2 linked regions of the Azospirillum brasilense genome follow. The protein of the gene in region 1 interacts with the protein of each later gene in a pairwise test. Links are inferred from orthologs where the notes say so. Each region holds a gene or a part of one and is shown in the gene's direction. Other genes may lie near its edges.

Region 1 (7,298 bases):
GCTGATCGCCATCATGCTGGCCAACGCCCGTCTTCTGGCGGCGGAGCGCGGGGCCGCCCCGCTGCTGCTGCTGGACGAGGTGGCCGCCCATCTGGACCCGCAGCGGCGCGAGGCGCTGTTCGACGAGATCCTGGCGCTGGGCGCCCAGGCCTGGATGACCGGCACCGACGATTCGGTCTTCGGGCCGCTCGGCGGTGCCGCCAAACGCTTCCACATCGAGGATGCGACCGTGACCCCGGCCTAGCGATTGAAAATGGGCGCTCAAAAAAGGGCTCAAAAGCCCGGAAAATCACCTACCGAAGTACGGTATTCCGCCGAAACCCAACGCAGTCTGCTATAGTCGAGCCATGGCACAGGAAGCACTGAAGAACGACCTCCCGCAGCAGGATTACGGCGCGGAATCGATCACCGTCTTGCGCGGGCTGGACGCCGTGCGCAAGCGTCCGGGCATGTACATCGGCGACACCGATGACGGCTCCGGACTGCACCACATGGTCTACGAGGTCGTGGACAACGCGATCGACGAGGCGCTGGCCGGCTACTGCGACGCGGTCGTGGTGCAGCTCAACGCCGACGGGTCGGTCACGGTGCGCGACAACGGCCGCGGCATTCCCACCGACATCCACTCCGAAGAGGGCGTGTCGGCGGCGGAGGTCGTGATGACCCAGCTCCACGCCGGCGGCAAGTTCAACCAGAACTCCTACAAGGTGTCGGGCGGCCTGCACGGCGTGGGCGTGTCGGTGGTGAACGCCCTGTCGGAGACGCTGGAGCTGCGCATCTGGCGCAACGGCCGCGAATGGTTCATGCTCTTCCGCCACGGCGTCGCCGATGCCCGTCTGGCCGACGTCGGCCCGGCTCCGATGGTGGACGATGGCAACGGTGGGCAGAAGCCGCTCTCCGGCACCGAGGTCACCTTCCTGCCGTCCAAGGACACCTTCACCAACACCGAATTCGACTTCGCAACGCTGGAACACCGGCTGCGCGAGCTGGCCTTCCTGAACTCCGGCGTGCGGCTGGTGCTGACCGATGCCCGCGGGGTGGAGCCGCGGGTCCAGGACCTGCACTATGAAGGCGGGCTGGAAGCCTTCGTGAACTGGCTCGACCGCTCCAAGGTGCCGCTGCACAAGCCGGCGATCTCCATCAAGGCGGAGCGCCCGACCGAGCATGGCGGCGTGGTCACCGTGGAATGCTCGCTCCAGTGGAACGACAGCTACCACGAGACGACTCTCTGCTTCACCAACAACATCCCGCAGAAGGACGGCGGCACCCACCTTGCCGGTTTCCGCGCGGCGCTGACGCGGGCGATCAACAACTACGCCAACGAGTCGGGCATCGCCAAGAAGGAGAAGGTCAACCTCTCCGGCGACGACGCGCGCGAGGGGCTGACCTGCGTGCTTTCGGTGAAAGTGCCCGACCCGAAATTCTCCAGCCAGACCAAGGACAAGCTGGTCTCCTCCGAAGTCCGCCCGGTGGTCGAGGCGGTGGTGGGCGAATGCCTCGCCCAGTATTTCGAGGAGCATCCGGCGGACGCCAAGCGCGTCGTCCAGAAGGTGGTCGAGGCCGCCGCCGCCCGTGAGGCGGCCCGCAAGGCGCGCGAGCTGACCCGGCGCAAGGGTGCGCTCGACATCGCCTCCCTGCCCGGCAAGCTGGCCGACTGCCAGGAGCGCGACCCGGCGCTGTCCGAACTCTTCATCGTGGAGGGCGATTCGGCGGGCGGCTCGGCCAAGCAGGGCCGGTCGCGCCAGTTCCAGGCCATCCTGCCGCTGCGCGGCAAGATCCTGAACGTGGAGCGGGCGCGCTTCGACAAGATGCTGTCCTCGGCCGAGATCGGCACGCTGATCGCGGCGCTGGGCACCGGCATCGGGCGCGACGAGTTCAACCCGGACAAGACGCGCTACCACAAGATCATCATCATGACCGACGCGGACGTGGACGGCAGCCACATCCGCACGCTCCTGCTGACCTTCTTCTTCCGGCAGATGCCGGAGCTGATCGAGCGTGGCTATCTCTACATCGCCCAGCCGCCGCTCTACCGCATCAAGCGCGGCAACGCGAAGGAGCGGTATCTGAAGGACGACCGGGCGCTGGAGGAGTATCTGATCGAGGCGGCGCTCGGCGACCTGTCCGTGCGCCCCGCCGACGGTTCGCTGCTGAACGGCGAGCCGCTGCGCGAGATGGTCGAGCAGGCGCGCGGCGCCCGCCTGCACATCGAGACGCTGGCCCGCAAGGCCGGCAACCTGTCGGTGGTGGAATCGGCGGCGGTCAGCGGCGCCCTGTCGGTCGCCCTGTCGCAGGACACCGCCCAGGCGCAGCAGGCGGCCGAGACGGTGGCCTCCCGGCTCAACGCGCTGGACGTGGAAGGCGGCTGGCGCGGCGAGAGCCTGCTCCAGGGCGGTTACGCGCTGGTGCGGACGCGCCGCGGCGTGACCCACCGCCACCATTTGGACGCCGACCTGCTGAAGAGCGCCGAGGCCCGCAAGCTGGACGCCATCGCAGCGGACTTGAAGCGCGTCTACGCCGAGCCCGGCCGCGCCTTCGAGAAGCAGAAGGAAAGCCGCAGCCTGACCGGCCCCGTCGCCCTGTTCGACACGGTGATGGAGCTGGGCCGCCGCGGCGTGACGATCCAGCGCTACAAGGGCCTGGGTGAGATGAACCCCGACCAGCTCTGGGAAACCACGCTGGACCCGACCAAGCGCTCGCTGTTGCAGGTGAAGGTCAACCACGCCGACCAGGCGGAGGAGGTCTTCTCCACCCTGATGGGCGACATCGTGGAACCGCGCCGCGAATTCATCCAGGAGAACGCCCTGAAGGTCGCCAATCTGGATGTGTGAGTAATCTTTGTGGCCTGCCCTAGGGTGCGGGACTTGGTACACACAAGGTAAGACCGGGCGGGGCCGCAAGGCTCCGCCCTTTTCTTTACGCAAGAAGCCGTCAGGGTTATCCCGTCAGAAAACGCTCCAATCCGACGATGGCCGCCTGATCGCGATAAACGGCGGGAAGCGCGTCGGTCTGGCGGGCTTTGCGGATGGTCCGCGCCGCAGGGTCACGCCCCAGGAGAATGGCGTCCTCGATGAAATCCTCCGGGCTCTCGGCGACGGTATCAGCCATGCCGAGGCGGTCCAGCAGGGCGGCGGCAAGCCGTCCGCGCATGAAACGCCCCCGCACGGTCACCACCGGAAGCCCCGCCTCCACCGCCTGCAGGGCCGTGTTGAATCCGGAAAACCCGATGCTGTCGAGGTAGACGTCCATCACCCGCAGCGTGGCGAGATACGCGTCATGGTCGAGTTGGTCGGCAAAGACGCAATGTTCCCGGCCGTCGAGGCCGTGGGCGGCGAAAGCCCGTTCCAGCCGGTCTTCCAAGCTGCGGGTGACGGTGGCTTGGCGGTGCCGGAAGAACAGGAACCGGCTGCCGGGCACGGCTGCGGCGATGGAAGGAAACACATGGTCGTGCTGCGGCAGATATTTGAACAGGCTTTGACTGCACAGGAAGGCGGGCGCCCCGTCGGGCAAGCCGAGCCGGCCGCGCGTGACCGACACGGCGGGCCGCCGCGTGGGTTCCACATGGCAACCGAGGTTGGGCAGCCGGACCAGACGCTCGCTGTAGAAGGCGTCTCCATCGGGTGGCTCCAGAAGATCGCCCGACAGGTAATGGTCGAGGGTGGGAAGCCCCGTCGTATCGGGGTGCCCCCATGCCACGGCTTGCACCGCGGCCAGGCGCAGCGCCGCGAGCCGATAGGTCATGGGCTCCATGCCGACCTCGGGGAAGAGCAGAACGTCGGGCCGGTCGGCGACGATGGTCTCCGCCCAGCGCTCCACGGCGCCGAGTCCGCGCCGGAACACCGCGCAACGCGACGCGGCCAGCGCGGTGCACGCATCCTCCTCCCCCGTGACATGATATCCCAGAAGGGTGAACCGCTCCGGATCGAGCCGGGTCAGCCAGCCGGCCAGGATCGCCCGCCACACCGAATGGTCGTGGAAATAGGACGAGACGATCCCGACCCGCAGCCGTGTCCGGGCCACCCGGGGGCGTGTGCATCCGCGGGACGTTTCCAGGCTGGTGAGGATGCGGCTCCCCAGACGCGCCGCCATCAGCCCCGCCATGATGCCCCCGTAGGTCTCCTGCAGAGACCGGTTGTCCATGCCCTGGTAGGCCAGCAGGAAGGGCAGATGCGAGCCCGCAAGGTCGCAGGCGCTCCGCCGCGCTTCCATCGGCGCGCTGGGGCCGATCAGCCCGTCGAGCGCGGCGAGGTGGCGCGCGTAGGCGTCCCGTCGGGACGCCAGTTCCGCTCCATCGGCGTAAACGTGGCGGAGCTGTCCGACACACAAGGCCATCCGGCAGGCGGCATCCTCCGGCACCACCTCCACCCCCCGAGCCCAAAAGCCGGTGGCCACGGCGTCTTCGCCTCGGCCGGCATGGAGCACTCCCAACGCGTACAGCAATCCCGGATGGTCCGGGGCGGCGCGCAGCCCGTGGCTCAACACCCGCAAGCCGTCGGATGGGCAAGGCCCGGAGAGCGCGCTGCCGAGCCCGAAATAGGCGTCGCCGTTGTCGGGCTGGCAGGCGATTGCCCGACGGAACGCCGCCATCGCCGCCTCGGTGCGTCCGAGTTCGGCGAGCGCCGCGCCGAGATTGACCGGCATCATCGCGGAGCCGGGCGCAAGCCGCGTGGCGCAGCGGAAGAACGCCACCGCCCGCTCCACGGCACCGCCGGCACGCAGCAGATTGCCCAGGTTGTTGCAGGCTGCAACGTGGGTGGGGTCGAGCACGATGAGACGGCGATAAGCCGCCGCCGCTTCCGCCGCCTCTCCCCGCGCCCGCAACATCCGTGCGAGGGAGAAGCACAGGCCGCCATCCTCAGGCGTCAGGCGCAGGAGTTGCCTGAGCACCGACACGGCCTCGTCGGTCGGGACGCCCTCGGCCAGCACCGGCGCCAGACCGGCGAGCGCATCCGGATGGCCGGGGCGCAGCGTCAGCGCCCGGCGGTGATGCGCGGCCGCCTCGTCCGTTCGGCTCAGCGCCATTGCCAATTTACCGATGTTGGCGTGGAAGTCGGCAATATCCGGAGCGCTGGCGATGGCCCGACGGATCCGCGCCATTGCCTGCACCGGGCGGCCTTCCTGCCCATCGAGCACGCCCAACAGGTGCAAGGCGTGAGGCTGGTCCGGCTCGACAGCAAGGATTCGGCCGTAAAGCTCCCTGGCCTCCGTCAATCCACCCTGAAGATGATATTCGACCGCGAGTCCCAGCGCTTCCTGCACCGTCGCCATGGAGAATTCCTGCCCGCCTGCTTCCGCGCGCTCGACCGGGGCTTGTTTCCGATCCCCGCAACCAGGACCCGGCGTTGTGCTGTGTCACCCACCCTTAAACCATGAGGCTGCAACAGCTGTCGAACGGATTCCGGCGAACCCGGCCGACACACCTTGGCGACGACGGCACCGCCCATGGCCTGGACGGAAGGAGGCGGTCGGAGCCGGCGTGGAGAGCGGTGGGCACACGGCTTGCGACGCGGACAATTCGCATCACAAATGCTTGGACTGGCCGTAATTTTCCTGCCGTTCTGCGTTGCACACTTCACGTATCTGGTATTTGGTATGCCAGCGTAAAGTCGTCTCCACCAGACAAGAAGGAGATGGACCATGGCTTACACCACCGCGTCGCACATCGATCATGACGGCCGGCTGTCGGGGATCGTCAAGGGCGTTCGTGAGTTCGTCAGCGCCTGGTTCGAGGCCTCGGCCGCCTACACCGCTTATCGTGAGCTGTCAGCCTTGAGCCGGGCCGAACTGGCCGCTCGTGGCCTGCGCCGCGAAGACATCGGCCGGGTTGCCATGGACCTGCCGAAGCTGATGCGCGAGTAACCCACGCCCCGCTTTTTTTTCTGCATCGGGCCATCAGTGAAGGCCATCCTCTCGCATCGCGGCTGTGGGATGCTTGAAGGGCTGCTTGGATCAGGAGAGCGCCTTTTGCAGCTCCTCCTTGTTCATGCGGGAACGGCCGGGCAGATTCCGCTCCTTCGCCTTCTCGTAGAGGGCCGCGCGGGTCGCGTTCTCGTCGGCATGGTGCCGGAACGGCGCCGTCTTCCGGGCAATGTCGTCCGGCTGCTTTGAGAACTGCCTGCCCTTCTTCGTGTCGGCGCGCTTCCTGTCGCTGGTGCGCCGATAGTCTGCTTCGGACAGGTGTTCGCGGGCCTGCCGGGGAAGGTACCGTTCCCCCGTTTCCCCGCTCGGCTTGCCGGAGCGCGTGCCCCACTCCTCGTCGGTCCACTGGCTCAGGCTGTTGTCCGCGCTCTTGGAGCCCGTGTAGCCGCCGCCGCACCGCTTGTATTCCTGAACGGCCATCTGAGCCTTGCGGGCGGACCACTGGCCGGGTTCGCCGCCCTTGCCGCCCTTCAAGACGCTTGCCTTCACCGTCTCCCACAAACGGGGGTCGGTGCGCTCGGCGCGCGATGCCATGTCGCCCTCCTGCCTGTGACGCAGTCCGGAAACAGGCCGAAGGCGGAATGGTGCCACTCCGCCGCCTGAGGCGCGGCGCGATCAGCCGCGCGCCGCCAGTTCCTCATGCGTGATGCGCTGAATCCCGCCGTCGGTGCCGACGACATAGACCTCGTCGGCGTTGCGGATGGTCGCCAAGCGGTGGGCGATGACCAGGGTGGTCCGCCCCTCCGCCAGTTCCATCAGCGATTTCTGGATCTCCCGCTCGGTCTGGGTGTCGAGCGCGGAGGTCGCCTCGTCCAAGATCAGGATGGGCGGGTTCTTCAGGAACATGCGGGCGATGGTCAGGCGCTGCTTCTGCCCGCCGGACAGCTTCACGCCGCGCTCCCCGATGACGGTGTCCAGCCCCTCCGGCAGGGAGGCGATCAGCCCGTCGAGATGGGCCCGCCGCGCCGCCTCCATGATTTCCGCGTCGCCGGCGCCGAGACGGCCGTAGGCGATGTTCTCGCGGATCGTGCCGCCGAACAGGAAGACGTCCTGCTGGACGATGCCGATCTGCCGGCGCAGCGAGGCCAGCGTCATGGCGCGGATGTCCAGCCCATCAATGGTGATGCGCCCCGCCATGACCTCGTAGAAGCGCGGCAGCAGCGAGCAGATCGTCGTCTTGCCGGCGCCCGACGGCCCGACGAAGGCGATGGTCGAACCGGCCTTGATCGACAGGTCGATGCCCTTCAACACCGGGCGCGCCGGGTCATAGCCGAAAGACACGCCCTCATAGCGGATGTCGCCCTTCAGCGCCGGGGCCGGGACGGCGTCGGGCGCATCCGCGATGTCCGGCTGGGTGTCGAGGAGCTGGGTGTAGCGGC
Region 2 (5,821 bases), 600 kb from region 1 along the record:
TCGTCGCGGTAGCTGACCATGTGGTCGTTGCCGGCTCCGGGCAGAAAGATGTCGGACCCGTCATCGCGCAGCGTGTCGATCAGCCAATCGTCGCCGGTTCCGCCGACCAAAGTGTCGTCGCCGCGCCCGCCCTTCACCGTGTCGTTGCCCGAACCGCCGTCCAGCCAGTCATTGCCGGCCCCGCCGAACAGCTGGTCGTCGCCCTGGCGCCCGTACATGCGGTCGTTGCCCGGATCGCCGGCGTAGGGATCGCCCAGCCAGTCGTTCCCAAGCCCACCATCCAGAAAATCATTGCCGAGCCCCCCGGAGAGCGAGTCATTCCCTCCATTGCCATAAACCGTGTCGGCGGAGTCGGTGCCGAGGTAGCGTTCGGCGGCGTTGGTTCCCGAAAACCTGGCCATGCTTGCCCCTCCTTAATGATTAACAAATCGTTAACATCAAGTTGGAGGGAGAGAAAGGTAAAAAAACACTTAACGCATCGGCGCCAATTTTTGCCACGGTCCCTTGGGTCTTGTTGCTCTTGTGTTTCGGTGTTGTTTTCAGATTCGAATCTTCGACTTCTGGCGGCTGGAGTCCGGACAAGGAAAAAGGCCGACGCTTCGCAGCATCGGCCTTTCTAGAAACGACGTTCGCGCGGATTGCGGCGTGTCCGGCGCCTTACGCCTGGGTTGGCGTCGGCATGCCGGGAACCGGCTGATCCGCCGGGGGCGGCATCTCTGGAGGGGTGTCGGGATTCTCAGGCACCGGGTAGGGGTCCGGCGTGGTCGGACGATCCGGCTGCGGGGTGTTCGGATTGCTCGGCGGCGGCACCTCTGTGGGGCGCTCCGGCGTCATGGGATCGCTCATGCGGGCGTCTCTCTTGTGGTTGAAAAGCGTGGTGGGGCGCGTCACTCGGCGGCGCGTTCGACAGCCCGGCCGCCGGCCTGGACATCCTGACCGGCCCCTTCGATCGTGTTGCAGCCGACAAGCAGCGCGGCGAAGGTCAGGACGAAGCTGGCGAGGGCAATCTGGCGGACGGGGAACGGCATGGAGCGGCTCATGATCCCGAACTCCTCAGTGGATGCTGTTGCCTCGTCAACGCGCCGCCGCGGGCGTTGGTTCCGACCCATTCGGCGGATTTGCAACAGGGCGGAAGGACAATAAACCGCCACTTGACGTGGTACGCCGCACGGTCAAGATGGCCGGTTCCGCCACCGGCGGTGACAACCGTACACAAGCGACCGCCCCCCCGATCATGCCTGACCACGCGATTCCCGCCCCTCTCCTGGCCGACCGTCTGCGCACCCACGCCGGCGAATTGTTGCGGCTGGCCGCCCCGGTCATCGTCTCGCGCGCCGGGCTGGTCGTCATGATGGCGGTGGACACGGCCATCGTCGGCCGCTACAGCGCGCAGGAACTGGCCTATTACGGCTTGGCCCACCTGCCGGCCAACCTTCTCGTCACCACCGGCGTAGGGCTGATGATGGGCGTGGTTGCGGTGACCGCCCATGCCCTTGGCGCCGGTCAGGACGCCGAGTGCGGGCGCATCTGGCGCCGGGCGATTCCCTACGCGCTGCTGCTCGGCATCCTCTTCGCCCTGGCCTCGCTGGCCGGCGAGCCCTTCTTCCGTCTGACCGGCCAGTCCGCGGATCTTGCGGCGGGCGGCGGGCAGGTGATGGCGGTGCTCGGCTACGGCATGCCGGGCATGATGCTGTACGTCGCCACCGGCTTCTTCCTGGAGGGGTTGAAGAGGCCCGTGCCGGGCATGGTGGCGATGATCCTCGGCAACCTCCTGAACGCGCTGCTCGCCTGGATGCTGGTCTGGGGGCATGGTGGATTCCCGGCCCTGGGAGCGGTCGGCTCGGCCTGGGCGACCACGGCGGTGCGTTGGGGGATGGGGCTCGGCCTCGTCGTCTACGCCTGGCATATGAGCGACCACGCCCGCTGGGCGGTGCGCGACCCGGTCCGCGACTGGTGGAGCGGCAGCCGCAAGCAGCGCCATCTCGGCTACGCCGCCGGGGTCAGCCTGGGCGTGGAAAGCGGCGCCTTCGCCACGCTGGGCCTCTTCGCCGGGATGATTTCGCCGCTCGCGCTCGGCGCCTACACGGTTGGTCTGAACCTGACGGCGCTGCCCTTCATGGCGGCGGTCGGGCTGGCCTCGGCCACGGCGGTGCGGGTGGGGGTGGCCTACGGCCGGCGCGACCCGCTGGACATGGCGTTGGCCGGCTGGACGGGGCTGGCGGTGACCAGCCTGATCCTGGCCGGAGTCGGGGTGCTCTACCGCTGGATGCCGGAGCCGCTGGCGGCGATCTACAGCGCCGACCCCCAGCTGATCGCCGCGGTGGCGCCGCTGATCGCCTTCACCGCCTGGGTCCTGGTGGCGGACGGCGGGCAGGTGGTCATGGCGAACGCCCTGCGCGGGCGCGGCGACGCCTGGGTTCCCACCGCGCTGCACTTCATCTCCTACGCGGTGGTGATGATTCCGGTGTCGGCCCTGCTCGCCTTCGGGTTGGACCGCGGCGCGCGTGGTCTTTTTGAGGGAATTTTGATCGCCAGTGTGGTATCCGTGACCATCCTTTCGCTGCGCTTCGCGCTGTTGAGCCGCCCTCGTCCTGCAAAGGCCGGAGGCCATTGACCGGCAAAGGCCAGAAATCGTGGGACTGCCGGAGCGTTGTGTGCACATGCGAAAGCTGATAGGAATTCTTATATTACATGCAGCGGCCCGAAGGGCCGTGCGGACGTGCCCCGTTGAACCTTAAGTGTTGACCTTGAGCGTTGAACAGCAAGCGTTGAACACCGAGCATCGCCGCAGCCCGTAGAATGAGTTTGTCTCCTTGAGCACGACGCCCCTTCCTCCCGCCTCCGACATCGCGCCGGTCACCATCGAAGACGAGATGCGCCGGTCCTATCTCGATTACGCGATGAGCGTGATCGTGAGCCGCGCTCTGCCCGACGTCCGCGACGGTCTGAAGCCGGTGCACCGCCGCATCCTCTACGCGATGAAGGAGGGCGGGTACGACTCGACCAAGCCCTACAAGAAGTCGGCGCGCATCGTCGGCGACGTGATGGGTAAGTACCACCCGCACGGCGACAGCGCGATCTACGACGCCATGGTCCGCATGGCGCAGGGCTTCTCCATGCGCCTGCCGCTGATCGACGGGCAGGGCAACTTCGGTTCGATGGACGGCGACCCGGCGGCGGCCATGCGCTACACCGAGGCGCGGCTGGCCAAGGCGGCGGAGGCGCTGCTCGACGACATCGACAAGGACACCGTCGATTTCCAGGCCAATTACGACGATTCGGGCAAGGAGCCCTCGGTCGTCCCGGCGCGTTTCCCGAACCTTCTGGTCAACGGCGCCGGCGGCATCGCCGTCGGCATGGCGACCAACATCCCCACCCACAATCTGAGTGAGGTGGTGGACGCCTGCTGCGCCTACATCGACAACAACGACGTCACCGACGAAGAGCTGATGGAGTTCGTGCCGGGCCCGGACTTCCCGACGGGCGGCATGATCCTGGGCCGGTCGGGCGTCCGCTCGGCCCTGATGACCGGGCGCGGCTCCGTGATCATCCGCGCCAAGACCGAGATCGAGGAGATCCGCAAGGACCGCTTCGCCATCGTGGCGACGGAGATCCCGTACCAGGTCAACAAGTCCAAGCTGATGGAGCGCATCGGCGAGGTCGTCAACGACAAGACGATCGAGGGCATCTCCGACCTGCGCGACGAATCGGACCGCGACGGCGTGCGCGTGGTGATCGAGCTGAAGCGCGACGCCGTGCCCGACGTGGTGCTGGCCCAGCTGTTCCGCCACACCCAGCTGCAGACGTCCTTCGGCGTCAACATGCTGGCGCTGAACGGCGGCCGGCCGGAGTTGATGAACCTGCGGCAGATCATCGTCGCCTTCGTCCGCTTCCGCGAGCAGGTCATCACCCGGCGCACCGAGTTTCTGCTGGGCAAGGCGCGCGAGCGCGCCCACACCTTGGTCGGTCTGGCCGTCGCCGTCGCCAATCTGGACGCCATGATCGCGCTGATCCGCAGTGCCCCGGACCCCGTCTGGGCGCGCGAGCAGATGATGGAGCGCGAGTGGCCGGCGATGGACGTCGCCCCGCTGATCGCGCTCATCGACGAGCCGGGCCGCGGCGTGTCGGAGAACGGCACCTACCGGCTGTCGGAGGAGCAGGCCCGCGCCATCCTCGACCTGCGTCTGCACCGCCTGACCGGGCTGGAGCGCGACCGCATCGGCGCCGAGTTGAAGGACGTGACCGACCAGATCGCCGACTACCTGGAGACTCTGGCCAACCGCACGAAGCTGCTGGGCATCCTTCGCGACGAGCTGGTGGAGATGAAGGAGCGGTTCGGCACCCCGCGCCGCACCGAGATCCAGGAGCTGGAGTTCGAGGCCGACATCGAGGACCTGATCCAGCGCGAGGACATGGTCGTCACGGTCAGCCAGTCCGGCTACGTGAAGCGCGTTCCGCTGTCCACCTACCGCGCGCAGAAGCGTGGCGGCAAGGGGCGGTCGGGCATGTCGATGAAGGCGGAGGACGCGGTCAGCGACCTGTTCGTCGCCAACACCCACACGCCGCTGCTGCTCTTCTCGTCGCGCGGCATGGTCTACAAGCTGAAGGTCTACCGCCTGCCGCTGGGCAATCCGCAGGCACGCGGCAAGGCCTTCGTCAACCTGCTGCCGCTGATCGACGGCGAGACCATCACCACGGTCCTGCCGCTGCCCGAGGACGAGGCCGTTTGGGCGGATCTGCACGTCGTCTTCGCCACCTCGAAGGGCAACGTGCGGCGCAACCGCCTGTCGGATTTCGCCAACATCCGCTCCAACGGCCTGATCGCCATGAAGCTGGAAGAGGAGGGCGAGCGCCTGATCGCCGTCCGCACCTGCTCCGAGGCGGACGACGTCCTGCTGGCCACCGGTGGCGGCAAGTGCATCCGCTTCGAGGTCGCCGACGTGCGCGTCTTCGCGGGCCGCACCTCGACCGGCGTGCGCGGCATCCGTCTTGCCGACGGCGACGAGGTCATCTCAATGACCACGCTCCATCACGTCGACTCCTCGCCCGAGGAGCGCGCCGCCTTCCTGAAGATGAAGCGCGAGGAAGGCGTCGATATGGAAGGCGAGGCGGCACCGGAGGCCGACGAGGTGCCGACTGAGGCCGTGACGATCAGCCCGGAGCGCTACGAGGAGTTGAAGGGCCTGGAGCAGTATGTGCTGACCGTGACCGAGCGCGGCTACGGCAAGCGGACCTCCTCCTACGAGTACCGGGTGACCGGCCGCGGCGGTCAGGGCATCTGGAACATGGAGATGGGCGAGCGCAACGGCTCCATCGTCGCGGCCTTCCCGGTGGAGGACTCGCATCAGGTGATGATGGTGACCAACGGCGGTCAGGTCATCCGCATGCCCATCCACGACGTGCGCATCGCGGGCCGCAAGACGCTGGGCGTCACGCTGTTCCGTGTCGGTGCGGACGAGCGTGTGGTGTCCGTCGCCTCCATCGCGGAGGACGAGGACACCAACGGGAACGGGACCAACGGCAACGGCGGCGATCCAAACGGCGGCGAAACGGCCTCCGTGGACGACACGGCTGGGAACGAGGCTGCTCCTGGCAATACGCCCGGTGACACCATCGAATAAGAAGAGGCGGAAGGTACTCCCATGGCCAAGCGCCGCATCGGTGTCTATCCCGGCACCTTCGACCCGATCACCAACGGGCACATGGACATCATCCAGCGGGCGTCGCGCCTCGTCGATCACCTGATCGTCGGCGTCGCCCGCAACGCCGGAAAAGGTCCGCTTTTCTCGACGGACGAGCGGGTGGCGATGGTCCGGGAGGA

The links. Proteins that work in one complex are often made in the same cells at the same time.
Region 2: the proteins of gyrB (region 1) and gyrA interact in binary tests that used the Escherichia coli proteins (3 or more experiments, as listed by UniProt). The link is inferred for Azospirillum brasilense from one-to-one orthologs.

Annotation. Positions count from the first base shown.
Region 1 is NZ_CP012915.1:102,082-109,379, reverse strand. The notes cover bases 40-3,089. They hold gyrB (DNA topoisomerase (ATP-hydrolyzing) subunit B), read left to right. Parts: upstream 40-347; coding sequence 348-2,831; downstream 2,832-3,089. Other genes in these bases: AMK58_RS14325 (tetratricopeptide repeat protein), read right to left, coding at 2,938-3,089; recF (DNA replication/repair protein RecF), read left to right, coding at 40-244. Outside these bases: more of recF, read left to right, coding at 1-39; more of AMK58_RS14325, read right to left, coding at 3,090-5,268; AMK58_RS14320 (hypothetical protein), read left to right, coding at 5,638-5,859; AMK58_RS14315 (DUF5872 domain-containing protein), read right to left, coding at 5,950-6,453; AMK58_RS14310 (ABC transporter ATP-binding protein), read right to left, coding at 6,535-7,298. UniProt on the Escherichia coli protein: DNA gyrase negatively supercoils closed circular double-stranded DNA in an ATP-dependent manner to maintain chromosomes in an underwound state.
Region 2 is NZ_CP012915.1:703,291-709,111, forward strand. Bases 2,493-5,821 are described here. They hold gyrA (DNA gyrase subunit A), read left to right. Parts: upstream 2,493-2,813; coding sequence 2,814-5,621; downstream 5,622-5,821. Other genes in these bases: AMK58_RS16995 (MATE family efflux transporter), read left to right, coding at 2,493-2,614; coaD (pantetheine-phosphate adenylyltransferase), read left to right, coding at 5,643-5,821. In the rest of the region: AMK58_RS31845 (calcium-binding protein), read right to left, coding at 1-401; AMK58_RS29695 (hypothetical protein), read right to left, coding at 658-846; AMK58_RS16990 (entericidin A/B family lipoprotein), read right to left, coding at 888-1,040; more of AMK58_RS16995, read left to right, coding at 1,235-2,492. UniProt on the Escherichia coli protein: A type II topoisomerase that negatively supercoils closed circular double-stranded (ds) DNA in an ATP-dependent manner to maintain chromosomes in an underwound state.